2 regions of the Sinorhizobium sp. Y406 genome follow, and region 2 is predicted to be linked to the other one. Evidence: predicted binding sites of a transcription regulator. Region 2 holds the regulator's gene; the other holds the start of a gene.
The links. Region 2 encodes PhoB, which activates phosphate uptake and scavenging genes when phosphate is short. Its sites were predicted from a motif close to TGTCATNNANCTGTCAT; they were not measured.

Region 1: AC4P1R_RS07700 (UDP-2,3-diacylglucosamine diphosphatase) is a predicted target of PhoB. The motif match lies at 3,119-3,135, and genes of this name have one in related genera.

What each region holds. Positions count from the first base shown of each region.
Region 1 is NZ_CM178974.1:1,599,909-1,607,215, reverse strand. Features, by position in the region: gene AC4P1R_RS07710 (helix-turn-helix transcriptional regulator) at 1-399, opposite strand, end outside; gene AC4P1R_RS07705 (NADP-dependent malic enzyme) at 663-2,975, opposite strand; gene AC4P1R_RS07700 (UDP-2,3-diacylglucosamine diphosphatase) at 3,186-4,028, shown strand; gene AC4P1R_RS07695 (MFS transporter) at 4,210-5,430, shown strand; gene dgcA (N-acetyl-D-Glu racemase DgcA) at 5,382-6,365, opposite strand; gene AC4P1R_RS07685 (ABC transporter permease) at 6,655-7,307, shown strand, end outside.
Region 2 is NZ_CM178974.1:121,848-129,154, reverse strand. Features, by position in the region: gene AC4P1R_RS00605 (Hsp33 family molecular chaperone) at 1-425, opposite strand, end outside; gene argF (ornithine carbamoyltransferase) at 707-1,624, opposite strand; gene AC4P1R_RS00595 (aspartate aminotransferase family protein) at 1,694-2,893, opposite strand; gene AC4P1R_RS00590 (GcrA family cell cycle regulator) at 3,311-3,829, shown strand; gene phoB (phosphate regulon transcriptional regulator PhoB) at 3,907-4,590, opposite strand; gene phoU (phosphate signaling complex protein PhoU) at 4,652-5,365, opposite strand; gene pstB (phosphate ABC transporter ATP-binding protein PstB) at 5,416-6,198, opposite strand; gene pstA (phosphate ABC transporter permease PstA) at 6,244-7,307, opposite strand, start outside.

The sequences.
Region 1 (7,307 bases), 1.5 Mb from region 2:
AGCGAGAAGCGCCATACGACTGGCTGGAGACGGAAGCGGCAGAGCCACGCCCTCCGTCGACAGACCGATCTCCTCTGCCGCCTCGAAGAGCGGTTCGCATTCGGGAAAGCGTCGGCGGGCGCTCGCCCATTCGACGGGCCTGACGCCGCCGAGCGCAAGTCTCAGAATCGGGTCGATCCGGTGGAGCCCTCTCGAATGATAGAGATCGGCAGCATAGGCGCCGAAAGTGTGATGCAGGCGGCAGACTTTCAGGCCATCTGCCGATGGTTCCGCCTCGAGGTAGAGGAGATGCGCGATATTGAAGGTGCGGCGCATCAAGGCAAAGAATTGCTGCGGTTCGGCGCAGCCTCCGTATTCGACGACATCCAGCAGATCGAGGACAGCTTGTTCATCAGTCATGCCGTAACACCGATTCATGCCCCTAGAATAAACATGGTTTAGTGAGACCGTCTTTGTCTAGTGCTATATTTCGTAAACGCTGCAGTCGTCCTGTTATATCAATCGGTGATTGTGGTTTTGTGGCGGCAGGACTTAAAAATCGCCAAATGCGCGATTGCTGAAGCAACGATCGCCCGGGATCAGCTCGAACCGGACTGTCCAAGCTCATCCCCGTTCAAAGGGCGCGGAGTCGGGTGAGCCGCTGGAGAAACCCAAGCTCGGTATCAGGCGGGATGGCTCGCCTCCACGACGGCGAGGGCGGCCATGTTGACGACGCCGCGCGAGGTCACCGAGGGTGAGAGGATGTGCGCCGGCAAGGCCGAGCCGAGGAGTATCGGCCCCACATGGAGGCTGTCGGTCATCGTCTTGACCACGCCCAGGGTTATGTTGGCGGCGTCGAGATTGGGAAAGACGAGCAGATTGGCTTCCCCTTTCAGGGTGCTGTTCGGCATCACGCGCTGGCGCAGGATTTCGGAAATTGCCGAGTCGCCGTGCATCTCGCCGTCGACCTCGAGGTCAGGCGCAAGCTCGCGCACGAGCCGGAGCGCGGTACGCATCTTGGAGGCGCTCTCGGAATCGCGTGAGCCGAAGTTCGAATGCGAAACGAGTGCGGCGTGGGGGGTGATGCCGAAGCGCCGGATTTCGTCGGCGGCCATCACGGTCGTCTGGGCGATCTCTTCGGCGCTAGGGTCGTAGCTGACATAGGTGTCGGTGAAGAAGGTGGCGCCGCGCTGCGAGATCAGCAGGCTGAGGGCCGAGAAATCGTGGACGCCCGATTTCTTGCCGATGATCTGCGACACGTCGCGCAAATGTCTCGCGTAGCGCCCTTCGACGCCGCAGATCAGCGAATCGGCTTCGCCGCGCTTGACCGCGAGAGCCCCGATGACCGTCGTATTGGTGCGCACGATCGTGCGGGCGGCCTCCGGAATGACGCCGAGGCGGCCGACTATGGCGAAATAGTCGTCGACATAGTCGCGGTACCGCGGATCGCCTTCGGGGTTCACCACTTCGAAATCGACATCGGGTCTGATCCTGAGACCATAGCGGCGCAGCCGCGTCTCGATGATCTGGGGACGCCCGATCAGGATCGGGTTGGCGGTACCCTCCTCAAGCAGGACCTGGGCCGCCCGCAACACCCGTTCATCCTCGCCCTCGGCGAAGATGACGCGGTTCTTCGCCGCATTCTTGGCGGCGGCGAAGACCGGCTTCATGATGAAGCCGGAACGGAAGACGAAGCGATTGAGCTTGTCGAGATAGGCGTCGAAGTCCTGGATCGGACGAGTGGCAACCCCGGATTCGGCGGCGGCACGCGCGACGGCCGGAGCGATCCTGAGGATCAGCCGCTGGTCGAAAGGCGAGGGGATCAGGTAATCCGGTCCGAAAACCGGTGTCTCGCCGGAATAGGCGCGGGCGGCGACGTCGGAGGGTTCCTCGCGGGCAAGGCCCGCAATGGCCCGCACGGCCGCCATCTTCATCTCTTCGTTGATGGTGCGCGCGCCGCAATCGAGCGCGCCGCGGAAAATATAGGGGAAGCAGAGGACGTTGTTGACCTGGTTCGGATAGTCGGAACGACCGGTGCAGATCATCGCGTCGGGGCGCGCGGCGCGGGCGACTTCCGGCATGATTTCCGGGGTCGGATTGGCGAGCGCCATGATCAGCGGCTTTTCGGCCATCTGCGCCAGCAGTTCGGGCTTGAGCACGCCGGCGGCCGAAAGGCCGAGGAAGACGTCGGCGCCGCCGATGCTGTCGGCAAGCACGCGATTGTCGCTCTCCTGCGCATAAACGGATTTCCACTGGTCCATCAGCGCTTCGCGGCCCTTGTAGACGAGGCCTTCTATGTCATGGACCCAGATGTTTTCGCACTTTGCGCCGAGCGTCACGAGCAGGTTGAGGCATGCAAGTGCGGCAGCGCCCGCGCCGGAGGCGACGATCTTCGCCTTGGCGATGTCCTTGCCGGCAAGTTCCAGCCCGTTCAAGACGGCGGCGGCGACGATGATTGCGGTACCGTGCTGGTCATCGTGGAAGACGGGGATATCCATCTTCTCTCGCAGGCGGCGCTCCACCTCGAAGCATTCTGGCGCCTTGATGTCCTCAAGATTGATGCCGCCGAAGGTCGGCTCGAGCGCCGAAACAACATCGACCATGCGCTCGACGGTCGGGGCGTCGATCTCGATGTCGAAGACGTCGATGCCGGCGAATTTCTTGAAGAGAACGGCCTTGCCCTCCATGACCGGCTTAGAGGCCAGCGGGCCGATATTGCCGAGGCCGAGGACGGCCGTGCCGTTCGAGATGACGGCGACGAGATTGCCGCGTGCGGTGAAGTCGGCGGCGGTTTCCGGATCGTCTCTGATGGCGAGGCAGGGGGCGGCGACCCCGGGCGAGTAGGCCAGAGCCAGGTCGCGCTGGTTGCCGAGCGGCTTTGTCGGCTGGATCTCGAGTTTGCCGGGGCGAGGGTAGCGATGGAAGAAGAGTGCCTGGCTGTCGATATCGCCGCTCTCCGGCACCGATTGGGATTTCGCTTTGTCGCCCATGTTCATACCTTGCTTCCCTCGATTCCCGAACGCTGGCCTTTTGGCACGATTTCAGCGCGACGTACAGTTTTCGCTTTCAGTCATGTCAATGTCGGAGCCGGACAAGAACGGTCCGACTCGGAAACCGGAATGGGGCAAGGCGCGGCCCGTGTCATCTTCCTGAAACACGAGTCTGGTTTTGACGGAGGCAAATGGCTCTAGCAAGATGAGGCTCGCATGACAGCGGCAGCGGTATCGGAACCGAATCCCGTCCGGAAATTGCGCACGCTCTTCATTTCCGACCTTCACCTCGGCTCGAAAGCGGCCAGGACGGATTACCTGCTCGATTTCCTGCGCCACCACGAAGCCGAGACCATAATCCTCGTCGGCGATATCGTCGACGGCTGGCGGCTGAAGCGGAGCTGGTATTGGCCGCAGCAGTGCAACGACGTCATCCAGAAGCTGCTGCGCAAGGCGCGCAAGGGTACGCGGATCATCTACGTTCCCGGAAACCACGACGAGTTCATGCGCGATTTTCCCGGAATACACTTCGGCGGCATCGAGGTCGCGCAGCGGCATGTGCATCGGGGTGCCGACGGACGAAACTATCTCGTGCTGCACGGCGACGAATTCGACGTGGTGGTGCGCAATGCGCGGGTGCTCGCCTATCTCGGCGACTGGGCCTACGACATGGCGATCGCGGTCAACATCGGCCTCGCTGCGATCCGCCGTCGGCTCGGCATGCCCTATTGGTCGTTCTCGTCCTGGGCCAAGCTGCAGGTCAAGCATGCCGTGAATTTCATCGGCGAGTTCCAGAAGGTCGTGGCCGAGGAGGCGCGCCGCCACCAGGCACAGGGCGTCATCTGTGGCCATATCCACCACGCGGTGATCGAGGATATCGGCGGCATCCGTTACATCAACACGGGCGACTGGGTCGAGAGCTGCACGGCGATCGCCGAGCATCACGACGGTACTATGGAACTAATCACCTGGCACAGCCTGCGCGGCAATGCGACGGTCGCGGAAGACGCGAGCGAGGTCGGATTGCCGGTGTCCGTTCCGGCGCAGCAGGCAGCCTGAGTCATTCGATCCGGACCTGTAGCGCCATGCATTCAACAGATGCAAGCAGACGCACGTCGCTGTCGCACTTGGTATTGGATGCGGCAGCGCAACCGCTGCCGAGGGCCTGTAGCGAAAACTAGCGGATGGTGCGCCGCGGGGGAGCCGTGCTAAAGCTGGCGGACAGCCACCAGGTTCTCCCATGATTCCCGCACCTGCCCCCCCGGTTCTGGGGCCACCGCCGCGCCATTTCGCGCTTCGCCTCGCGCTGCTCTTTTGCGCTCCGTTGATCGTCAACGGTTTCGCCCTGCCGTATTTTCCGGTCTGGCTCAGCACGCTTGCGCTGAGCGAATTCGAGATCGGCGTGGTGCTCGCGGTGCCGATGTTCATCCGCGTGATCACGGCGCCGCTTGCGGGGGTGCTCGCCGACCGGCTCGGAGAGCGCACTATCGTGCTCGTCTGGTCCGGCTGTCTGTCGCTTGCGACCGCTTTCATCCTTTTCTTCGCGCACAGCTTCTGGCCCGTGCTTGTGATCTACGCGCTGCAGTCCGCGGTCTATTCTCCCTATCTGCCGATCGTCGAAGCGATTGCATTGTCGGGGGTGCGTCGCTGGGGCTTCGATTATGCGCATATGCGCGTCTGGGGATCTATCGCCTTTATCGGCGCGACCATGCTCGGCGGCTGGATGATCGGCCTCATCGGCGGTGCCATGGTGTTGCCGGCGATGGCGGTCGGCTTCGGGCTGACGATCGTGATGGCCCTTGTGGCGCCGCGGATCGGGCGGCCCCGCCGACCGTCACCGATCACGGCGATCACCGAGCCACCGCCGCAGTCGCTGCGTCAGTCCGATCTGCAATTGCTCCTCGTCGGGGTGACTCTGGTCAACAGCAGTCATGCGATGCTCTATGCCTTTTCGGCCATCTACTGGCAGAGCATCGGCTATAGCGGAACGCAGATCGGCGTTCTCTGGAGCGCCGGCGTGGCCGCGGAAGTGCTGATGTTCTTCTTCGCCCGCACGATCATCCGGCGCTTCAGCGTCTGGGCGATGATTTTTTCCGGCTGTCTGCTGGCGGTGGCGCGCTGGCTGATTTTCCCGATGGAGCTGGGCTTCTCCGGCTATTTCATTCTCCAGTGCTTCCACGCCTTCACCTTTGCGATCATGCACACGGGCATGCAGCACAAGCTCGTGGAGCGGGTCAGTGAGGAACAGGAGGCGGCCGCCCAGGGGCTCTATTTCTTCTACACCGGCATGTTCACGGCGATCTTTACCTTTGTGGCGGGTTACTTCTACGCCTGGTTCGGCGTCGCTGGCTTCTATTCGATGTCGGTCGTCGCGCTCATCGGCTTCTGCTTCGCATATGCCGGCTGGTACCTTCAGCCCCAAAGGCTCGGCTCGGGCGGGAAGACGAGCGAGGCCTCGTAGCGCAGGCCCGCATCGCGGTCCCGGGCGAGCAGCAGCGGGCCGTCGAGGTCGATGAAATCGGCACCCTGCGCCAGAAGAACCGCCGGCGCCATGGCCAGCGAACTGCCGACCATGCAGCCGACCATGAGCTTGAGGCCGAGCGCTTCGGCGGCGCGGCGCATACGCAAGGCTTCGGTGAGCCCGCCGGTCTTGTCGAGCTTGATGTTGACGGCGTCATAGCGGCCGACGAGCGATTGCAGGTCCTCCGTACCGTGCACGCTTTCATCGGCGCAGACCGGGACCGGGCGGGCAATCCGGGTCAGCGGTTCGTCTCGGCCGGCCGGCAGCGGCTGCTCGACGAGGGCGATGCCGTTTTCGAGGCAGGCCGAGAAATGCATAGCGAGATTGTCCTCGCTCCAGCCCTCATTGGCATCGAGGATGATGCGGCTCGCGGGGGCAGCCTGCCGCACGGCGCGAATGCGAGCCCTGTCGTCCACGGTTCCGACTTTTACCTTGAGCAGCGCCCGGTGGGCGTATTGCGCCGCTTGCGCCATCATCGCCTCCGGCTCGGCGAGCGAAATGGTGTAGGCGGTGGTCAGGGGCCTCGGTTCGGCGATACCCGCCAGATAGGCGGCGGAGCGCCCGCTTCGTTTCGCTTCCAGGTCCCAGAGCGCACAATCGATGGCGTTGCGGGCGGCACCCGCCCTCATCGCCCGCTGCAGTTCCTCCCGGCCGATGCCGCGTTCAACGAACGGGCGAACCGCTTCTATTTCGCTAAGCACCGTCTCGACGGATTCGCCATAGCGGGCATAGGGCACGCACTCGCCCGAACCGGTCAGCGTCCCGTCGGTGAGGCGGCAGGTGACGACGTCGGCGGTCGTCTTCGAGCCTCGCGAAATCGTGAAGGTGCCGGCGATCGGGAAATGTTCGACGGTTGCTGCAAGGGAAATCGGCATTGATCTTCTCCGGCGCCGGCGTGGCTTTCGCAATCGGCATGTTACAGGTCGCCCGCGGGTCTTGCGGCTGTGTCTTTTCGGTCGCATGGCTGGGCTGCGGCACGCCTTCTCATATCTCCCTCGGTTCAAGGACGAAGACATGCGGCCATCCGAGTGCTACAGCGGCATTCCCGTGGCCGGGAAAGGCGCGTGACGCTACAGTACGACTTTGAATTCCTGCGCAATTTTGTCCTTGGATCGAATCTGGTTTAAGAGACTACGCAATGGCAAAGCGAAAGACCAAGAAAACGTGACGCGGGCTCAAACACAGACTGTTGCCGATGTCGTCCTCGAGGAGGGCGAAGGAGGAACCGGGCGGCGCTACGTCTTCAGCGGCGACTGGCGGCACCGGACGGCCGAGGCCATGGCGGCCAAGCTGAACAGGCTCGACAAGCCGTCGCGAGACCATGATGAATTCGACCTTTCCGCCGTCACCGCGATGGACACCGCGGGCGCCTGGATCATTCGGCGCTTCGTCAACGGGAGCGGTGGCGAGGTTCGCTTCACCGGCGGGGGCGAGCGGTATGTCGAGCTCGTTCAGGCGATGCCGGCCGAACTGCCGCTGCCGGAACGCGACGCGAGAAGGCCTTCGCTTTTCCAAAGGCTGTTCGCGCCGATCGGCGAACTCACGGTGTCGATCTGGACCGATACTTTTGCGGCCATGTTCATCCTCGGTTCGGCGGTTCGCGGCGCGCAAATGAAGCTTGGGCGCCATGCCGGCGTTTCGCCGGCTGCGATCGTGCACCAGATCGATCGCATGGGTGTCATGGCGGTGCCGATCATCGCCCTCATGTCGTTCCTGATCGGCGCCATCATTGCGCAGCAGGGCGCCTTTCAACTGCGCGCATTCGGCGCCGAGATCTTCGTCGTCGATCTGGTCGGCATTCTGCAATTGCGCGAAAT
Region 2 (7,307 bases):
TGCGTGTGGGCGCCCTGATCGATGGTGAAGGCCAGGATGCCCTTGCCCAGGAGCTCGTGCGGCTGAGTACGGCCGCCCTTCTCGGCTGCCGCAAGCGCCTCCTCGTCAAAGCGCGCATAGGCACGCACCCGGTCGGGCGTCGAAAAATCGGCAACGACGAGGTCGACCGGGCCATCGCTCTGCGTCTGCACGACGAGCTTGCCTTCGAATTTCAGCGAGGTGCCGAGCAAAACCGTCAGCACCACCGTCTCCGCGAGCAGCCGGGCAACCGGAAGCGGATAGTTGTGCCGCTCGAGGATCGCGTCGAGCATCGGACCAAGCTGAACGGCGCGGCCGCGGACGTCGAGATCCTCGACATGAAAGGGCACGACATGATCGTCACCGGCGAAATCGAACTCGCCCAGCCCCGGTGCTATCTCCGTCATCGCTTGCTCCTTGTCTCGCAGGCGCTGGTCGCCGGGCATCGAATGCCCTCGTGCAACCTGCCCGTTATCCCATTTGATCCCGTTGTGAACGGATTTGTCCAGAATTCACGGCCCGCCGACGGCGCCACTGCAGAAGCAGCCTCGCTCGTCCGGACGCTGGTTTTATGGGCGGCACTCGCAGCACTCATGCCGGAGCCACCCTCCATTTCGCCTAGATTGTGTCGATCCGGGCCGGATTCAAGCCTCCGCCGACCGCTTCACTTCGACCAGCGAAGGCCCCTTCAAACGACGCCGAGACACCAGGCGAGGATCGACTTTTGCGCGTGAAGCCGGTTTTCCGCCTCGTCGAAGACAACCGATTGCGGCCCGTCGATCACCTCATCCGTGACCTCCTCGCCGCGATGCGCCGGCAGACAATGCATGAACAAGGCATCGGGTGCCGCGTGCTTCATCAAAGCCTCGTTGACCTGATAGGGCTGGAAAACGTTGTGGCCGCGGGCGCGGTGCTCCTGGTTCATCGAGATCCACGTGTCGGTGACGACGCAGTCGGCGCCGGCGACGGCCTGCTCCGGTTCATGACACAGCAGAATCTCTCCGCCGTTGTTCCGAGCCCAGTTGAGGAACTTGTCCTGCGGCTCGGAGCCGAACGGGACCGCCATGTTCATCCGATAGCCGAAGCGCGCCGATCCCTCGATCAGAGAGTGCAACACGTTATTGCCGTCGCCCGTCCAAGCGATCGTTTTCGCCCCGACAGGCCCGCGGTGTTCCTCGAAGGTCATGATGTCCGCCATGATCTGGCAGGGATGCGTGTCGTCCGTAAGGCCATTGATGACCGGCACGGTCGCGTGCTCGGCCAATTCAAGGAGCCGGCGGTGGTCAGTGGTGCGAATCATGATCGCGTCGACGTAGCGCGAGAGGACCTTCGCCGTGTCGCCGATGGTTTCGGCCCGACCGAGCTGCATTTCGGTGCCAGAAAGAAACAGCGTCTCGCCACCGAGCTGCCGCATCCCGACATCGAAGGAGACGCGCGTACGGGTGGACGGTTTCTCGAAAATCATCGCCAGCATCTTGCCGGCAAGCGGCTTGTCGGCCGTTCCGGCCTTTGTCGCCGACTTGCGCATCCGGGCGTCGTCGATGATCGTCCTGAGGTCGACGGACGTCATGGCCGAAAGATCGAGAAAATGTCTGGTGGCGGTCATATTGCTGTATTTCCTGTGATAGTTCCGTGGATCTTAGGGCATCGGCACCGCGGAGGCGCCTCGCCGCAGTTAGGCGGCAGCTGTGCCGCCCGCGGCCCTCACAGCCTCTGCGGCGCGCTCGAGCCGCGCGAGCCCTTCCCTCGCTTCAGCCGCGGTGACGATCAGCGGCGGCAGGAGGCGCAGCACGTTCTCGCCTGCCGGAACAACGAGCAGCTTTTCGGCCCGGATCGCTTTCAAAAGGTCGGGTGAGGGCACTTTCGCCTTGATGCCAAGCATCAGCCCGTCGCCGCGGAGCTCTTCGATAATATCGGGGAAACGGTCCTTGAGCGAAGCGAGCCCCTGGCGGAACACGAGCGCGACGTCACGCACATTGTCAAGGAACCCCTCGGCGAGGACGACGTCGAGGACCGCATTACCGACGGCCATTGCCAGTGGATTGCCGCCGTAGGTCGAGCCGTGCGTCCCGGCCACCATGCCTGCGGCGGCCGCCTCCGTCGCCAGGCACGCGCCGAGCGGAAAACCACCGCCAATGCCCTTGGCGACGGCCATGATGTCGGGCCGGATACCTGCCCACTCGTGGGCAAAGAGCCTGCCGGTGCGGCCCACGCCGCACTGTACTTCATCAAGGATCAGCAGCAGCCCGAATTCATCGCAGAGCGCGCGCAATTCCTGCAGGAACTCCTTCGGGGCCAGGCGCACCCCACCCTCACCCTGGATCGGTTCGATCAGGATAGCCGCGGTCTCGTCGTTGATCGCGCTCTTTACGGCGGCGATATCGCCGAACGGCACCTGATAGAAACCGGGCGCCTTGGGTCCGAAGCCTTCAATGTATTTCTGCTGCCCCCCGGCGGCGATCGTGGCGATGGTACGGCCGTGGAATGCGCCTTCGAAGGTGATGACGTGGAACCGCTCCGGATGGCCCTTGGCAAAGTGATAGCGGCGCGCCGTCTTGATCGCGCATTCCAGCGCCTCGGCGCCCGAATTGGTGAAAAACACCCGGTCGGCAAAGGTGACCGCCGTCAAGCGCCGCGCAAGGCTCTCCTGCCCGGGAACATCATAGAGATTGGAGACGTGCCAGAGTTTCTCCGCCTGCGCCTTCAGCGCATCGATCAGATGCGGATGGGCATGCCCGAGCGAGTTCACGGCGACGCCGGCGGCGAAGTCGAGATAGCGGGTACCGTCTTCCGCGATCAGCCAGACGCCCTCGCCCCGCTCGAAACGCAACGGCGCACGCAAATAGGTATCATAGAGCGGCGGCGTTGCGGCCATCCGGGCTTCTCCTTCCTCAGCATCGCAGGCGGACCGTTCGATATCCGGCCCGAAAAAATCAAAATGCCGCCTTTCGGCGGCCGGAGGCACTATTCCCATTTCGCAGCGCAATGTCAAGAAAACCAAGGGCTGCGGCCACCTTGCGAACTCGGATTCCGCGTCGCAAAAAAATCGCGTCGCGGGGCTTGCAAAAATGCAACTATGAGCCAGCAAGTTGGGGAAAACCGCGAAATCGATTCGGCGCGATTCCGGCGACTCTTGCCACAGAGTCACCCTGCCGGTAGGTTAAGATTTAATTACTAGACGCATGCGGCGGACCTAGTCACCAAAATAGTTATCGCGTTGTGACTCCAGGGGTTTTCTGGAGGACGGTGATGGATTCTGCCCATCCCAGCGCCGAGAACGGGGAGTGCAGATATGAACTGGACTGACGAGCGGGTGGAGAAACTGAAGAAGCTGTGGTCCGAGGGCCTGAGCGCCAGCCAGATCGCGGCTCAACTGGGCGGCGTCAGTCGCAATGCCGTCATCGGCAAGGTACACCGGTTGAGCCTGCCGGGCCGCGCAAAGGCGGGCGGGACCACGACCCCCGCGCGCCCCAAGCGAGCGACCTCGGCGCCGCGTGCACCGAATTACGCCGCTCGGGCCGTCACCCGCACCGTCGCCCGCCCTGCCGGTGCGACCGTCCTCAAGGAAGAGGTGGCGGTCGACCTAGTCGCCGAACAGGAATTCGCACCCGATGCCAACATCGTCCTGCCGATGTCGCGCCGCCTGGAGCTGACGCAGCTCACCGAACGGACTTGCAAGTGGCCGATCGGCGATCCGCTAAAGGAGGAGTTTCACTTCTGCGGCAACGACTCGCCGGAATCCTCGCCCTATTGCAACTATCATGCGCGGCTTGCCTACCAGCCTTCGGCGGAACGCCGGCGCATCCGCTGACGTTCGATCTCGATCGCGCAACAACGCAAAAGGGCCCATGGGCCCTTTTTTGTTGGAAACAGCATTGATTTTCGAACTTACCCCTCGAGCGAGTAGCCGGCGCCGCGCACCGTCCTGATCACGTCGGGCATGTTGGAGAGGTTCAGCGCCTTGCGCAGGCGGCCGACATGGACATCGACCGTGCGTTCGTCCACGTAGATGTCGTGGCCCCAGACACCGTCAAGCAGTTGCGAGCGGGAAAAGACGCGTCCCGGCGAAGACATCAGAAACTCCAGCAGCCGGAACTCCGTCGGCCCGAGCCGAACCTCACGGCTGCGGCGATGGACGCGATGCGTCTCGCGGTCGAGTTCGATGTCGCCGCAGCGGAGCACCGTCGACAGGACCTCCGGTTTGGCGCGCCTCAACATCGCCTTGACCCGCGCCATCAGTTCCGGAGTCGAAAACGGCTTGACGACATAGTCGTCGGCGCCGGTCGCGAGCCCTCGCACGCGCTCGCTTTCCTCGCCGCGCGCCGTCAGCATGATGATCGGCAACCGCTCCGTTTCCGGTCTTTGTCGAAGTCTGCGGCAAAGCTCGATGCCGGAAACGCCGGGCAACATCCAGTCGAGGATCAAGAGGTCGGGCAGACGTTCCTGCAGGCGGATTTCAGCCTCGTCGCCGCGAAGAATAGTATCGACCTCGAAGCCCTCGGCTTCGAGGTTGTAGCGCAGCAGCACGCTCAGCGCCTCCTCGTCTTCGACAACAGCTATCTTCGGCAACATCTAAGCTACAACTCCTTGCCTCGGTCCATCAGTTGGAAGGCGCCCCTCTCCCCTTTCGGTGTCAGTCCGTCACCGACCCCATCGTTGCTGTCGTATCATCCTTCGGCCGCTCGCCTTCCGGCTGGGCGCCTGTCGCCATGTAATAGATCGTCTCGGCGATGTTGGTCGCATGGTCGCCGATCCGCTCGATGTTTTTGGCGCAGAAAAGAAGATGCGTGCAGGGTGTTATGTTGCGCGGATCCTCCATCATGTAGGTGAGCAATTCGCGGAAGAGCGACGTGTAGATCGCGTCGATCTCCTCGTCGCGCTGGCGAATGCTGTTGGCCTTCTCCGGCGAGCGCGAGGCAAAGACGTCAAGCACTTCCTTGAGCTGGACCAAAGCGAGTTCGGCCAAATGCTCGAGGCCGCGCGCGAGCTTGCGCGGGATTCCAGAGCCGGCAACCGCAATCACGCGTTTCGCGGTGTTCTTGCCGAGGTCGCCGACGCGCTCCAGGTCGGCCGCTATACGGATCGATCCCATGATTTCGCGCAGGTCCGATGCCATGGGCTGGCGCTTGGCGATGGTGACGATCGCCTTCTCGCCGATCTGGCGTTCGGCCTCGTCGAGGAGGGCGTCGTCCGAGATGACTTTCTGGGCGAGCGCCAGGTCGGAATTGACCAGGGCCCGGACGGAGTCGGCCACCATTTGCTCGGCGAGCCCTCCCATCTCGGAGATGCGGCGCGTGAGATACTTCAACTCGTCGTCGAAGGCGGACATTATGTGTGGATGGGTCATCTTATATTCCTCGGGACGCGCTCGATTGATCGTCGGTGGAGTCGGGTTCGCTAGCCGAACCGGCCCATGATGTAGTCCTGCGTGCGCTGGTCGTCCGGATTGGTGAAGATCTTATCCGTATCGTCCACTTCGACCAGGTTGCCGAGGTGGAACATCGCCGTGCGCTGCGACACGCGGGCTGCCTGCTGCATCGAATGGGTTACGATAACGATGGTGAAGTTCTCGCGAAGCTCGTGGATCAGTTCCTCGACCTTGGCGGTCGCGATCGGGTCGAGCGCCGAGCAAGGCTCGTCCATGAGGATGACTTCCGGGCTGACGGCAACGGCCCGGGCGATGCAGAGGCGCTGCTGCTGGCCGCCGGAGAGGCCGGTGCCCGGCGCATCCAGGCGATCCTTCACTTCGTTCCAGAGGCCGGCCTTTTGAAGGGCGGATGCGACGATGTCGTCGAGTTCGGATTTTCTCGAAGCGAGGCCATGGATGCGCGGACCGTAGGCGACGTTTTCATAGATCGACTTCGGGAACGGGTTCGGCTTCTGGAACACCATGCCGACCTTGGCACGCAGTTGCACCGGATCCACCTTCGGATCGTAGATATCTTCCCCGTCGATTGCGATATGGCCTTCGACCCGGCAACTGCTGATCGTGTCATTCATACGATTGATACAGCGCAGGAACGTCGACTTGCCGCAACCGGACGGGCCGATGAAGGCGGTTACGGAGCGGGGATGGATCTCGATGGCGACATCCTTGATGGCGTGTTTGTCGCCATAATAGACCTGCACACCGCGGGCGGAAACTTTCGATTGGTTCATGGCGGCGGCCTTCATCGTCATCGTCGTTGTCGTAGCGGACATATTGTTCATCATTGCGCTCCTTTTCTACCAACGGCGCTCGAAGCGGCGGCGAAGAATGATTGCAATCAAATTCATTGCGACCAGGAATACCAGCAGCACGATGATTGCACCCGAAGCACGCTCCACGAAGGCGGGGTCACCGCGCTGTGTCCAGTTATAAACCTGAACCGGCAAGGCGGAAGCCGGGTCAAAAAAGCCTTCCGGCGGTCCAGCGGGATATTCGCGAACGAAGGCGACCATGCCGATCAGCAGCAGCGGTGCCGTTTCGCCGAGGGCCTGGGCGAGACCGATAATGGTACCGGTCAGGATTCCCGGCATGGCGAGCGGCAGCACGTGGTGGAATATCGACTGCATCTTCGATGCGCCGACGCCGAGTGCCGCGTCGCGGATCGAGGGCGGCACGGCCTTCAGCGCGGCGCGGGTGGCGATGATGATCGTCGGCAGGGTCATCAGGGTCAAGACGAGCCCGCCAACGATCGGAGCCGATTGAGGCAGCCCCACAAAGTTGATGAACACGGCCAGACCCAGGATACCGAATACGATCGAGGGGACGGCTGCGAGGTTCGCGATATTGACCTCGATGAGGTCGGTAAAGCGGTTCTGCGGTGCAAATTCCTCGAGATAAATCGAAGCGGCCACGCCGAGTGGCAGCGACAATACCAGCACGATCAGCATCATGTAAGCCGAGCCGAGAATGGCGACGCCCAGACCGGACGCTTCCGGACGGGTGTCGGACGAGTCAGGTGCCGTGAAGAAATCCCAGTTGAATTTTGTCGTCAGAATCCCGGCTTGCCTCAACGCGTCCGCAAGCATCAGTTGCTCCGGGGAGATGTTGCGGTCGAGCTCAGCGCTCTCCATCGTCACGCGGTCCTTGTAGTACCCGTCGATACGACCAGAGGCGAGGAGGTCGAAGGAAACCGTTTCGCCGATGACCGACGGATCGGAAATCACGTAACGGCGCAGGTGGGCCGGGGCTTCCTTGGAAATCAGCTCGAACGCGCTTTTGGCGTTCAATCCCTCGATGGCAATGCCCTTTGCAGCCATGGCATCGGTCAGCGCCTTCTGTATCAGGGGCGCGTAAGAAAAAG